DNA from 4 places in the Bacillus sp. JJ1566 genome. Region 3 is predicted to be linked to each of the others. Evidence: riboswitches for the same ligand, from Rfam matches in the RefSeq annotation. Region 3 holds a riboswitch; each other region holds the start of a gene.
What was found. Region 3 has a riboswitch for S-adenosylmethionine ahead of V7112_RS11705 (carboxymuconolactone decarboxylase family protein). Riboswitches for the same ligand answer to the same signal wherever they lie in the genome.
Positions count from the first base shown of each region.

Region 1: linked by a shared signal. The riboswitch ahead of V7112_RS09455 (iron-containing alcohol dehydrogenase family protein) and the one ahead of V7112_RS11705 (carboxymuconolactone decarboxylase family protein) in region 3 are both predicted to bind S-adenosylmethionine.
Region 2: linked by a shared signal. The riboswitch ahead of metK (methionine adenosyltransferase) and the one ahead of V7112_RS11705 (carboxymuconolactone decarboxylase family protein) in region 3 are both predicted to bind S-adenosylmethionine.
Region 4: linked by a shared signal. The riboswitch ahead of mtnW (2,3-diketo-5-methylthiopentyl-1-phosphate enolase) and the one ahead of V7112_RS11705 (carboxymuconolactone decarboxylase family protein) in region 3 are both predicted to bind S-adenosylmethionine.

Region 1 covers NZ_JBALOP010000018.1:60,237-63,397, reverse strand. Annotated here, with positions in the region: gene V7112_RS09460 (MetQ/NlpA family ABC transporter substrate-binding protein) at 1-804, opposite strand, end outside; gene V7112_RS09455 (iron-containing alcohol dehydrogenase family protein) at 846-1,955, opposite strand; SAM riboswitch class I at 2,050-2,169, opposite strand; gene V7112_RS09450 (phosphoglycerate dehydrogenase) at 2,308-3,161, opposite strand, start outside.
Region 2 covers NZ_JBALOP010000023.1:20,134-23,294, forward strand. Annotated here, with positions in the region: gene V7112_RS10215 (gamma carbonic anhydrase) at 1-9, shown strand, start outside; gene metK (methionine adenosyltransferase) at 133-1,329, opposite strand; SAM riboswitch class I at 1,575-1,740, opposite strand; gene pckA (phosphoenolpyruvate carboxykinase (ATP)) at 2,007-3,161, shown strand, end outside.
Region 3 covers NZ_JBALOP010000025.1:202,189-205,349, reverse strand. Annotated here, with positions in the region: gene V7112_RS11715 (HAAS domain-containing protein) at 1-553, opposite strand, end outside; gene V7112_RS11710 (PadR family transcriptional regulator) at 558-881, opposite strand; gene V7112_RS11705 (carboxymuconolactone decarboxylase family protein) at 1,070-1,738, opposite strand; SAM riboswitch class I at 1,897-2,005, opposite strand; gene V7112_RS11700 (2OG-Fe(II) oxygenase) at 2,207-2,851, opposite strand.
Region 4 covers NZ_JBALOP010000057.1:6,022-9,182, reverse strand. Annotated here, with positions in the region: gene V7112_RS20305 (carbon-nitrogen family hydrolase) at 1-137, opposite strand, end outside; gene V7112_RS20300 (pyridoxal phosphate-dependent aminotransferase) at 225-1,400, shown strand; SAM riboswitch class I at 1,541-1,647, shown strand; gene mtnW (2,3-diketo-5-methylthiopentyl-1-phosphate enolase) at 1,837-3,075, shown strand; gene V7112_RS20290 (2-hydroxy-3-keto-5-methylthiopentenyl-1-phosphate phosphatase) at 3,079-3,161, shown strand, end outside.

The DNA of each region.
Region 1 (3,161 bases), on a different contig from region 3:
TTCTTCAATGAATTTTGTTATTTCTTCACTACGATAAATATCCGCTAATTTCGTAATAATTTCATCATCTTTGTTTTCAGTTCTAACGGCAGCATGGTTTACATATGGAGAATCCTTAGGTTCGATAAAAATGGCATCCTCGGAAGGTGTAAATCCTGCTTCAATCGCAAAGTTCGTATTAATCGCTGCTGCATCAAGTTCTTCTAGCTGACGTGCAATCTGTGCAGAGTCAAGTTCAATGAACTCGTAATTATTTTTATTTTCCTCAATATCCTTAACAGTCGAGTTGATTCCAGTATCTGGGTCTAATTTGATCAAGCCTGCTTTTTCAAATAGAAGGAGTGCACGTCCGCTGTTTGTTGGGTCACTAGGTAAACCGATTTTAGCTCCATCTTTAAGCTCACTTACATCCTTTACCGTTAATGAATAAACTCCCATTGGGAATGTTACAGTGTCGAATGATTTTATAAGGTCCAATTTACGGTCTTCTTTAAATGCATTAAAGTACGGCTCAGTTTGGAAAATGTTTAAGTCGAGCTCTTTTTCATCTAAGGCAATATTTGGCATAACATAGTCGGTGAAGACTTTGATTTCGATATTTAGGTCTTCTTTCTCTGCAAGCTCTTTTACTTTTTCAAGAATTTGTTCGTGAGGACCTGCTGTAACACCAATAACTAGCTTTTCGTCACTGTATAAACCTTCAGCTTTTTCGTCTTTTGAACCACTAGACTCACTGCTTCCACCGCATGCTGCAAGAACCGAAATAACTAAAACCAATAAACTAGCTAATAACCACTTTTTCATGTCTTTTCCTCTTTTCGTTGTGTATTTTGATTGAACTTTGATTAATGGACTTTATTGAAATAAAGATTTTCTACTTCACGTATGGCAGATAAGAGTGCTTCTTCTGAAATACTTATCTCCATGAAATGGATCGATTCCTGAGGAAGAGTTGCTTTTCTAACGATTTTATCTAAAAGAGTTTGATCCTCCAGATTGATCGTTAAGTCTGCTAAGCTTACTGGAAGTCCCCACTCCTGATAATAGTTTGACAGTCTTAAAATCTCTTGCAGCTTGTTCTCTAGGGCTAATTGGACCAGTATTCCATATGCAACAAGCTCACCGTGTAGAAAGCTTCTGGCTTCGGTTGCTTCGGTGAGACCATTATGAACAGAATGGGCGCCGGCTACTCTTCCTGCTTTTTCTCCAAAGCCGCCTACCATACCACCAGTCATAATAATTGCCTCAATTACTCTAACCAGTTCATCAGAGACAATTCCTTTAGAAGCAGATTGGATAGCTGCTGTGGCATCCTTTAGCAGAACATCTCTGCAAATAGAGGCTGAGAATTGTGAAACCTTAAGCCAAACCGGTAGTTCTTGATTTTTGAAAAATGAAGAAGTTAATGCCTCTGCTTCATAAAACTTCGCTAGCGTATCGCCAATTCCAGCTCGTAAGTACTTTACTGGAGCTTTTGCAATTACAGCAGGTTCAATAAGTACTAGGGTATTGGCAAGAGGGAATTCGGTGTAGTGTGTGAAAACTCCATTTTGGTCATAGAACACACTAAGAGGAGTCCATGCCGCACAGGTTGATGCAATACTCGGAATTAAAATGGATTTTATACCTGCTTTTATTGCAGAAGCCTTGGCGATGTCTAGGGCTGTTCCGCCTCCGATACCAATGACTGCCTCAGCTGAATCCGCTGATAGCTGATCTGAAATACTTTCAACCTTCTGTAATGTGCAGTGGCCTTCTACAAAAGTAAAATTAGAACTATGGGAGTTTGTTATTTTCTCCGGTAAGTATGGGCGAACTGCATTCCAAGCCTTTGTACCGCATACTATATGCATTTTTTGAACTTTAAGCTCAGATAAAAGGATTTCTAATTCCTTAAGGATCCCTTCACCAATTCTATAATGACCGGGTGCTCCTTTAACAATCGCTATGGACATATTTTTCATCCTTTCCTTCATAAAAATAAATGATCAAAAAATAGAAAATGCCTCTCATAAAGAGAGGCATAGATATACTTAAAAAGTAGCACCTCTCTCATTTTTCAAAATACATTGTATTTTGCAGGATTTAGCACCTGTTCATGTTTTTTAATTAAACATGAATGGTTGCCGGGCTTCACAGGGCCAGTCCCTCAGCCACTCTCAATAAGAGAATTTTTATTAAATTTATTTAATATTTTGATAGTAAACTGGATTTAAAGGTAAGTCAATGTTTTTTGTTGCAATTGTCTAAAATTTATAAATAAATGAGCAAAAGATTGCCCGCTGTTTCTAAATTAAACTTATTATCTTAAATCACACGTGCAGAAATAATTCCGTTAATTTGCTTGATTTTTTCTAGTATACTAGGAACGATTTCACCGTTAACTTCATTATCAATGTCAATCATTGTATAGGCATATTCACCGCGGCTTCTGTTTACCATGTCAGCGATATTTAGTTCATAGTTTGAGATAGCTGACGTGATTTGACCAACCATGTTTGGCACATTTTTATGGAATGCTGTTACTCGAGTTTTTCCTGTATAAGGAAGAGCTGCATTTGGAAAGTTCACTGAGTTTTTGATATTTCCTGTTTGCAAAAATTCTCTCGTTTGGCGAGCTGCCATAATCGCGCAATTTTCCTCTGATTCATTTGTTGAAGCACCAAGATGTGGTGTGCAAATGGTATTTTTCATTTTTAAAACATTTTCATTAGGGAAGTCGGTCATATACTTTCCTACAATACCATCTTCGAGAGCAACCGCGATATCAATTTCGTTGACAAGCTCTCCACGTGAGAAGTTAATAATGTGAACACCCGGCTTCATTATGCTGAATGCTTCTTTATTAAACATTTCTTTTGTATCTTTGGTTAATGGAACGTGTACGGTAATATAGTCAGACTCCGCAAACAGCTGTTCAATTGACATTGCACGCTGTACATTACGTGATAAATTCCAAGCTGTATCAACAGAGATGAATGGATCAAATCCAATAACATCCATATCTAGATCAAGCGCATCATTTGCGACAAGCGCACCAATTGCACCTAAACCAATAACACCTAAAGTTTTTCCTTTAATTTCTTTTCCGACAAATTGCTTTTTACCTTTTTCAACAAGTGCAGGTATTTGATCGCCTTTGTCTTCTAATGCTTTTGTCC
Region 2 (3,161 bases), on a different contig from region 3:
GAGCGCTGACAGAAGGCGCTTTAAGCCTTCAGAAGCGATTGGCTTGTGACCTCGAGCCGATGGCGCCTTGAGCTAGACACTGAAAACTAAATACGAACAAAAAGCCCGCAAAATTGGCGAGCTTTTTTTATCTTATTTTGCTTGTGATTTAAGTGTTTCTGCTTTGTCAGTACGCTCCCATGGTACATCGAGATCGTTTCTACCAAAGTGACCATATGCAGCAGTTTGCTTATAAATTGGACGACGAAGGTCTAACATCTTAATAATTCCAGCAGGACGTAAATCGAAATTATCACGAACTAGCTCTACAAGAACATCTTCAGATACTGTTCCTGTACCAAAAGTGTCAACAGAAATAGAAACTGGTTGGGCAACACCGATTGCGTATGCAAGCTGTACTTCACATTTATCAGCTAATCCAGCTGCCACAAGGTTTTTCGCAACATAACGAGCAGCATAGGCAGCAGAACGGTCAACCTTAGTTGGATCCTTACCAGAGAATGCGCCACCGCCATGTCTTGCATAACCACCGTACGTATCAACAATGATTTTACGGCCAGTTAAACCAGCATCTCCTTGTGGACCACCAATTACAAAACGGCCAGTTGGGTTAATAAAGTATTTCGTATTTTCATCAATTAGTTCACTTGGAACAACTGGATTGATGACATGTTCTTTAAGATTTCGTTGAATTTGTTCTAGTGAGATTTCCGGATGGTGCTGAGTTGAAATAACAATTGTGTCGATACGAACAGGATTATTGTTCTCATCATACTCAACTGTCACTTGCGTTTTACCATCTGGACGTAAATAAGGAAGAATCTCATCTTTACGAACCTTTGTTAAACGACGTGATAGCTTATGAGCTAATGAAATCGGTAAAGGCATTAACTCTTTTGTTTCATTACAAGCATAACCGAACATTAAGCCTTGGTCACCTGCTCCAATCGCTTCAATTTGCTCGTCTGTCATTTGACCTTCTCGAGCCTCTAACGCTTGGTCTACCCCCATCGCAATGTCTGGAGATTGCTCATCAATCGATGTTAATACAGCACATGTTTCGTAGTCAAATCCGTATTTTGCACGAGTATAACCAATCTCTTTAATCGTTTCACGGACAATCTTTGGGATATCTACATATGTAGAGGTTGTAATCTCTCCCGCAACAAGTACAAGACCTGTTGTAACAGAAGTTTCACACGCTACGCGTGCATTTGCATCATTTGCTAAGATGGCATCTAAAATAGAATCTGAAATTTGGTCACAGATTTTATCTGGATGTCCTTCCGTAACAGACTCAGAAGTAAATAAACGGCGTCTAGTTGTCACAAACGCTTCCTCCTTTTTCGATTCAGAATTCAATTATACTCAAATTCTGACATTCATTGATACGGTACTCATTCCCTTAGTATTGTTACCTTCACGATTTTCTATCCTTATTGACTAGTTATCTGTGATGTACACATATAAACGCTTTAAGTAACATGCTTGAAACCATGAATGTTCTCATTTAAGAAATAAAAAACCTTCCCTACTTATTTGAGGAAAGGTATTATCATTTATCTCGCCTTTCACTCTTATCGATCAAGGTCATGCCTTGCTCAGGTTAGCACCTTATCACTTTTTGTCAAATGAGAGACCTACTTTGTATAGGTTCCACAAAAACTTATTTGATATATAAGAAAAGTGATGGTTGCCGGGTTTCATTGGGCCTGTCCCTCCGCCAGCTCGGGATAAGAGAGTATCCGTTCAATGAATTATCATAACGCAGTAAACCTTTTCATGTCAATATAATTTCAAAAAAATCATATCGAAGTATGTCCACTTTTTTCACGAAACAGACAATCTTCGAAAATGGAAGTATTATAAAGGACTATTTTTGAATATGTACGCACTTTTTAAGATATATTACGTAAAATACGTTTAATAGTATAGACTATTTTTTTCAATGTGTTATACTAATTGTAAAATTTGATTATATAAAAAATGATAAAGGATGGTTTTACATGAATTCAGTTGAAGTTTCAAATGAGCAGCTATTGGAATTAGTGAATGGAAAAAACGTACTTCATAATCTATCTGTTCCTATTTTAGTTGAAAAAGTACTCGCAAGACAAGAGGGAATCCTTACTTCGACTGGGGCTGTATGTGCAACAACAGGGAAATACACAGGAAGATCACCAGAAGACAAATACATCGTAGAAGAAGCATCTATTAAAGATAGAATTGACTGGGGTAAGGTGAACAAACCAATTTCTGAAGCTACATTTGAAAACCTTTACACAAAGGTGCTTTCATACTTGAAAGAAAAAGAAGAAATTTATGTATTCAATGGATATGCAGGTGCCGATAAAAAAGTACGTATGCCCATCCAAGTGATTAACGAATATGCTTGGCATAATTTATTTTCCCAACAAATGTTTGTTCGACCAACTGAAGAGGATTTAAAAACACATCAACCTGAATTCACAGTCATATGCGCACCAAATTTCAAAGCAGACCCTGAAGTAGATGGCACACGCTCCGAAACCTTCATCATTATTTCCTTCGAAAAACGAACAGTTTTAATAGGAGGAACTGAGTATGCTGGTGAGATTAAAAAATCGATTTTCTCTGTAATGAACTATGTACTGCCTGAGCAAAATATTCTCTCCATGCACTGCTCCGCTAACGTAGGTCAAGAAGGAGATGTTGCACTTTTCTTTGGTCTGTCTGGAACAGGCAAAACAACTCTTTCTGCCGATCCAAAACGTCGACTAATTGGAGATGATGAGCACGGTTGGGCTAGCTCTGGCGTGTTTAATATAGAAGGTGGCTGCTATGCTAAAACCATCAATCTTTCGCGTGAGAAGGAGCCACAAATTTTTGATGCTATTCGCTTCGGCTCTGTTTTAGAAAATGTAATAGTAGATGAAGAATCAAGAATTGCAGATTATGATGACAATGCATTGACTGAAAACACAAGAGCAGCATACCAAATTGACAATATTGATAATATTATTGTACCAAGTATTGCGGGTCATCCGAACACAATTGTATTCCTAACAGCAGATGCTTTCGGTGTTCTCCCTCCAATTAGTAAACTAACAAAAGAACAAGCCATGTATCATTTCTTAAGTGGCTACACAAGTAAGCTTGCAGGAACAGAGCGTGGTGTAACA
Region 3 (3,161 bases):
AAAAAACACTGCAAATCAGAATGACAATAACCTCTGCTGTCGTGTCCCCTATAAAAAACGGCTTAACGAATATACCACTTACAACGATGATAAGAATGGCTAACGTTGTTACAAGCGCACTCGCAATCATGCCCCCAATAAAAAACTTCTTCTTGGAGAATTGCTTTCGACCAGCATTCTGTAAAAAGTAAACATAAATCGCAAGCCCCAACACAGCTAAAATTGGTATTCCAATAACTTGTATAATGTTTAGTTCAAACTCACCTCTTATTGCAGGGCCAATAAGGAAATAGGTAATCACTCCAAGAAAATAGACTGGAAGGAATCTTACAAGTTGTTTAAAATCTGTCTTCATCTCTTGCTTTAGGGAAGCCATATATTGTTCAGGTGTTTGATCAATAATATCATTAATACTCCTCCCGCTTTTCTCTACTTCGAGGAGATGATCCGATAATTCCTCGATTAATTCGTTGATTTCTTGATCATTTTTTCCAGACATTATTAAGTACATTCTGAGATTGTCTATAAATGCCTCACTTTTCGCTGATAGCATAACCTTACCTTCCTTTCAGTAATTCATTCACTGGTTTTGAAATTTGTTCCCATTCTTCGGAAATGACCTCTATTGCTTCATGCCCTTTTTCTGTCAAAAAGTAATATTTTCGATTTGGTCCTGATTCAGAGGGTCTCATTTCTCCCCGAATCAGCCCATTCTTCTGGAGCCGCAATAATATGGGATAAATTGTTCCTTCACTTACATCAGCTAATCCAATATTCAGCAGTTTTTGTGAAAGCTCATAACCATAAATCGGCTCTTTTTCAATCACAGCTAAAACACATCCGTCTAAAATTCCCTTTAATAATTGGCTTCTTATCGACATTTCATTATACTTCCTCCTCTAGTTTGTTATACAAGATAGCAAACCAAAAAAATAATGATTTTCTTAGGTAGTTGGCTAAACAAGATAGTAGTTAAAAAAACAACTATCTTGTTATACAAAATAGTTGTTTTAAGTTTAAGTTTTTTTCATTTTTTTGTCAATAGGATTTTGAAATTTTTGTGTTACGATTACTTCTCATCATAAGCATTAAGTGCATTTACACTATGCGCCAACGCAGATCCTGCTTTTAAAGCAACTGCAACGAAAATCGCTTCTGTGATTTCTTCCAAATCGGCGCCCGCTTTTTTAGCGTTTTTCGTATGAAGGTCAATACAATATGCGCATCCGGTTGTATGTGCACTTGCCACTGCAATTAGTTCTTTATCCTTTTCTGTTAAGTTTTGTGCTTTGAGAGATTTCGTATCAAAATCAATAAAAGCTTTAAATGCATCACCATTTAATTCAGCAAATTCCTTCAGTCGTGGAAAATACGCTGCTTTATATAGCTCTTCATCGCCATTTCCATCATAGGCGTTGAGTGCATTCACCCCATGTGCTAAAGCAGAACCTGCCTTCAATGCTGTTGCCACAAAAATAGCCTCTGCTACTTCTTCTTTTGTCGAGTCATTCTTTTTCGCATTCCCAACATGCAAATCAATGCAATATGGACAACCCGTGATATGAGCTACCGCTACTGCAATTAGTTCCTTTTGCTTTACAGAAAGTCTACCTGCTGCTAATGCTTGACTATCAAACTTGATGAACGCTTGAAACGTTTCTGGTGCATACTGTTTCAACTCTGGAAGTCTACCGAAATATTCTTTTTTGTACAAGCTATCTGTTTTTGTTAATGTCATCGTAAATCTCTCCCTTTACTATTTTTCACCAAATAAAATACGACTTTTCGGATAAATTTTCCCACCTTTTAAAATGAGTACTCTAGATTTCCGATAGAATTAAGCCTACGAAATTCAAAAAGCCCCTTCCGTTGAGGAAGAGGCACTATGTACATCCACACTCATCTTTCAAGCATAAGCTTGCTGGAATTAGCACCTTATTACATTCATCGTAATGGTTGCTGCGGGATCTACGGACCAGGTTCCTCCCCCGACTCTTGATAAGAGAAAATCGTATTTAATTTAGTATTATTGAATAATATTAGCTTACTTGAATTGGCAATAGGTTGTCAACGAAAAAATCGGATAATTTCGAAAACAGGGTTTTGTCACTCTGAATCCTTGACGGATAAAAAATCAAAGATACAGTTTTTAATACTTTAGATTAAAAATGAGAAGCAAAATAATGCTTCTCACTTAAAAAATGTTTTATTTAACTCTTTTCCTTCTCATCCATTGTGTTGCAGCCCACTTATCACCAACAATAACAGGTGCCCCACCATGTAAGGTTAACTCATTTAAAGCTGGATCATTATAAAAGTACTCAAAATACACTGCCATCCCTTTTTGTGGAGATACTGAAAAATTTAGATTAGGAAAATACGTTTCCCCACCTTGCTCCACATCGCTTAAATACATGACAAGCGTACTAATTCTAGGGTTGTTTAATTTATAATTAGTAGTGAAAAAGTCAAAATGAGCTTTATATTCTTGCCCAATCTGGTAATTTAGAATTTGAAGACCTTCTCCATGTTCCATTGGTATATTCATAATCTGCGAAATTCTTTTTTCAATTCTCGTAACAATGACATTTTCACTTTCCTCTATAAATGTACTACTACTGGTTCTCATCGTATCCACCTGTGCATTGCTAATTTTAGAACGATGCATTCTGTCCTTTGACAACCTCATTAATTCATCGCATTCTTCATCACTTAACACATTTCCTAAAATCACGATTAATGGCTTATCCATCCTAGCAACAATCTTTATTTCCCGATCCTCTGTGGTGATTTTATTGCCAATATGGTTAAAAATCGTTGGCTCATTAGTAGTTACGTTTGTTGCATCCATTGTCAACCTTCATCAATCCTTTTCAATCGTTTAAATTTTAAAACAAATAGATTGATATAATACAGAAAGCAATTATTTAATAGGTTTTTGTTCGTTGGTCCCTCCTGATTTTTCAAAATGGATGTCTAATTAGTTAAAACTGGAAAAATTATCAGGTTTTTATTTTACACCCTGAAAGGTTATTTTTCTACTATTTTTTAACAAAAATCTTTCAACAAAAAAGACGATAATCCAAGTTGGATTAACGGGAGTTTGTAGTCTTGAGTAATGCCCCTCTTTAGACCATCTACTATGTTCTATCAAAGAATAT
Region 4 (3,161 bases), on a different contig from region 3:
CAAAGCTCTGGCAGGACAATAATATCGGGATTATCCTGAGTCATTGTGTTTTCGATTTCTTTAGAAATAAGGTCAAAATTATCTTGCGGTTTTCCGAATTGAATATCATACTGAATACATGCAATTTTTAGATTCATTTGGGTCCTCCCTATGAAATGATACTTTACAAGTAACAATATATGATATTAGACTAGTATTTCAAGTATTTTGAAGAAGGTGTACACATGAAAAATTTTGAACAATCTAAAATTCTCCAAAATTTACCAAAACAGTTTTTCGCATCCCTTGTTACAAAGGTGAACAATGTCGTTGCCCAGGGGCACGATGTCATAAATTTAGGGCAGGGAAATCCTGATCAACCAACTCCACAACATATCGTAGAAGCTTTAAAGGATGCTGCAGATCAGCCGAAATTTCATAAATATTCTCCATTTCGCGGCCATTCTTTTTTAAAGAAAGCAGCAGCAGAATTTTATCAACGTGAATACGGAGTTGAACTTGATCCAGAAACAGAGGTAGCCGTTTTATTTGGCGGTAAGGCAGGGTTAGTTGAGATCCCACAATGTCTGTTAAATCCCGGTGATGTTGCATTGGTTCCAGATCCTGGTTACCCCGATTATTGGTCTGGTGTTGAGCTTGCTCGAGCAGAAATGGCGTATATGCCTTTGAAAGAGGAAAATGCCTTTTTACCCGACTACTCACAAATTGATTCAGAAAAGCTTGAAAAAGCCAAGGTCATGTTTTTAAATTATCCAAATAACCCAACCGGGGCCGTAGCAACAAAGGAATTTTTTGAAGATACAATCTCCTTTGCTAAAGAACATGATATTTGTGTAGTGCATGATTTTGCATATGGTGCAATTGGATTTGAAGGTAAAAAACCAATCAGTTTCTTACAATTGGACGGGGCCAAGGATATCGGGATTGAAATTTATACTTTATCAAAGACATATAACATGGCAGGGTGGAGAGTTGGATTTGCGGTTGGAAATCCTAGCGTAATCGAAGCGCTAAATCTCATTCAAGACCATATGTATGTAAGTTTGTTTAGCCCAATCCAAGCTGCGGCGGCAGTAGCACTAACCGAGTCACAGGACTGTGTAAAGGAACTAGTGGACAGGTACGAATCAAGACGTAACGCTTTCATTGGTGCACTTCAAGACATCGGCTGGGACGTACAAGCACCTGCAGGCTCCTTTTTCGCATGGCTACCAGTACCTGAAGGATATACATCTGTTAGCTTTGCAGATCTTTTACTTGAAAAAGCCCATGTTGCAGTCGCGCCAGGAATCGGCTTTGGTGAATATGGTGACCGCTATGTTCGCGTTGGCTTTTTAACGGATGAAGACCGACTAGTTGAAGCAGCAAACCGAATCAAAAAATTGAATCTGTTTAAATAAACAATCATTTGCAAAAATTAAAAAACGTTTGACAAGAAAAATAATTCCTGTCATAATCCTAATTAAATTCAGTGTCGTAAAAATTAAATAAAGGTTGAGCTTTCTGTAATTGAGACTCAACATGTAAAATAAAATCTATTTTCTTATTAAGAGCAGGTGGAGGGACTAGCCCAATGAAGCCCGGCAACCGACTTACATGGTGTAAGCACGGTGCTAATTCTTGCAGCGTTGAGCTGAGAGATAAGAAGATGTTAGTTTGCTAACCTCTTCTTATGAAGAGGTTTTTCGTTTTTTATGTCTAGTTTAAGGCGCCATCGGCTCTATGTTCTAGAAGGCAAAAGGCGCCTTCTGTCAGCGCTTTTCTTATGCTTGTCGCCGATAGGCAGGCTCCTTGAACTTTTCTTGTTCGGAACATTTTTAGAAATGAGGGTTTAACATGAGTGAAGTGATTGCTACATATTTGGTACATGACAACAGTGATAATTTGGTGAAAAAAGCTGAAGGCATTGCACTTGGATTAACGGTGGGTTCTTGGACGACATTACCAAAACTTGAGCAGGAACAACTTAAAAAGCATAAGGGAAAAGTCATAAGTGCCCGGCAATATGAAGATGACCATCGGGCAAGTCAATATTTAGGGAAACAAACTAAAAAAGGCATTATTAAAATTGCCTACCCATATGCAAATTTTAGTCCAGATCTACCAGCCATTTTAACAACTGTCTTTGGTAAGCTCTCGCTAGACGGGGAGATAAAGTTGCTAGATTTGGAGTTTTCAAGTGAAGTGAAGGCCGCATTTCCAGGGCCAAAATTTGGGATCAATGGTATCCGCGAAAAACTAGGAGTATTTGATAGGCCGCTTGTGATGAGCATTTTTAAAGGGGTAATTGGAAGGGATATTGAATACCTTAAGGAGCAGCTTCGTGAGCAGGCACTTGGTGGTGTGAATATCATCAAGGATGATGAAATCCTTTTTGAGAATCCTTTAACTCCGTTTGAAGCGCGAATTACAGAAGGCAAAAAAGTGCTTGAGGAAGTTTATACTGAAACCGGACATCGCGCTCTTTACGCAGTGAACTTAACTGGTAGAACCTTTGAATTAAAGGAAAAAGCACGGAAGGCAGTGAAGCTTGGCGCTGATCTGTTATTGTTTAATGTATTTGCGTATGGACTTGATGTTCTTCAAAGCTTAGCAGAGGATCCGGAAATTTCAGTTCCGATTATGGCTCACCCAGCAGTAAGTGGTACGTTAACACCGTCCGAATTTTACGGGTTTTCAAATCAATTACTGCTTGGAAAATTATTACGATATGCAGGTGCAGATCTTGTCTTGTTCCCTTCACCATATGGAAGTGTTGCACTTGAAAGGGAACAAACATTGGCGATTGCAACTGAATTAACGAAACCTGATGAATCATTTAAGCCGTCATTTCCAGTTCCGTCAGCGGGCATACATCCTGGCTTAGTGCCACTGCTTATCAACGATTTTGGGAAAGAAAGTGTGATTAATGCAGGTGGTGGTGTTCATGGACATCCAACCGGTGCCATTGGTGGCGGAAAAGCGTTTCAGACGGCAGTGGATGCAGTCCTTTCGGGAAAGACACTTGTGGAATTTGCTCAAAATAACCCAGAGCTAAAACAGGCAATCGATTTATGGGGATACAAAGAGGTATAAGCGATGAACAAACCAATTATTTTCTGTGATTTTGATGGCACAATCACAAATACCGACAACATCATAGCCATTATGAAAAAGTTTGC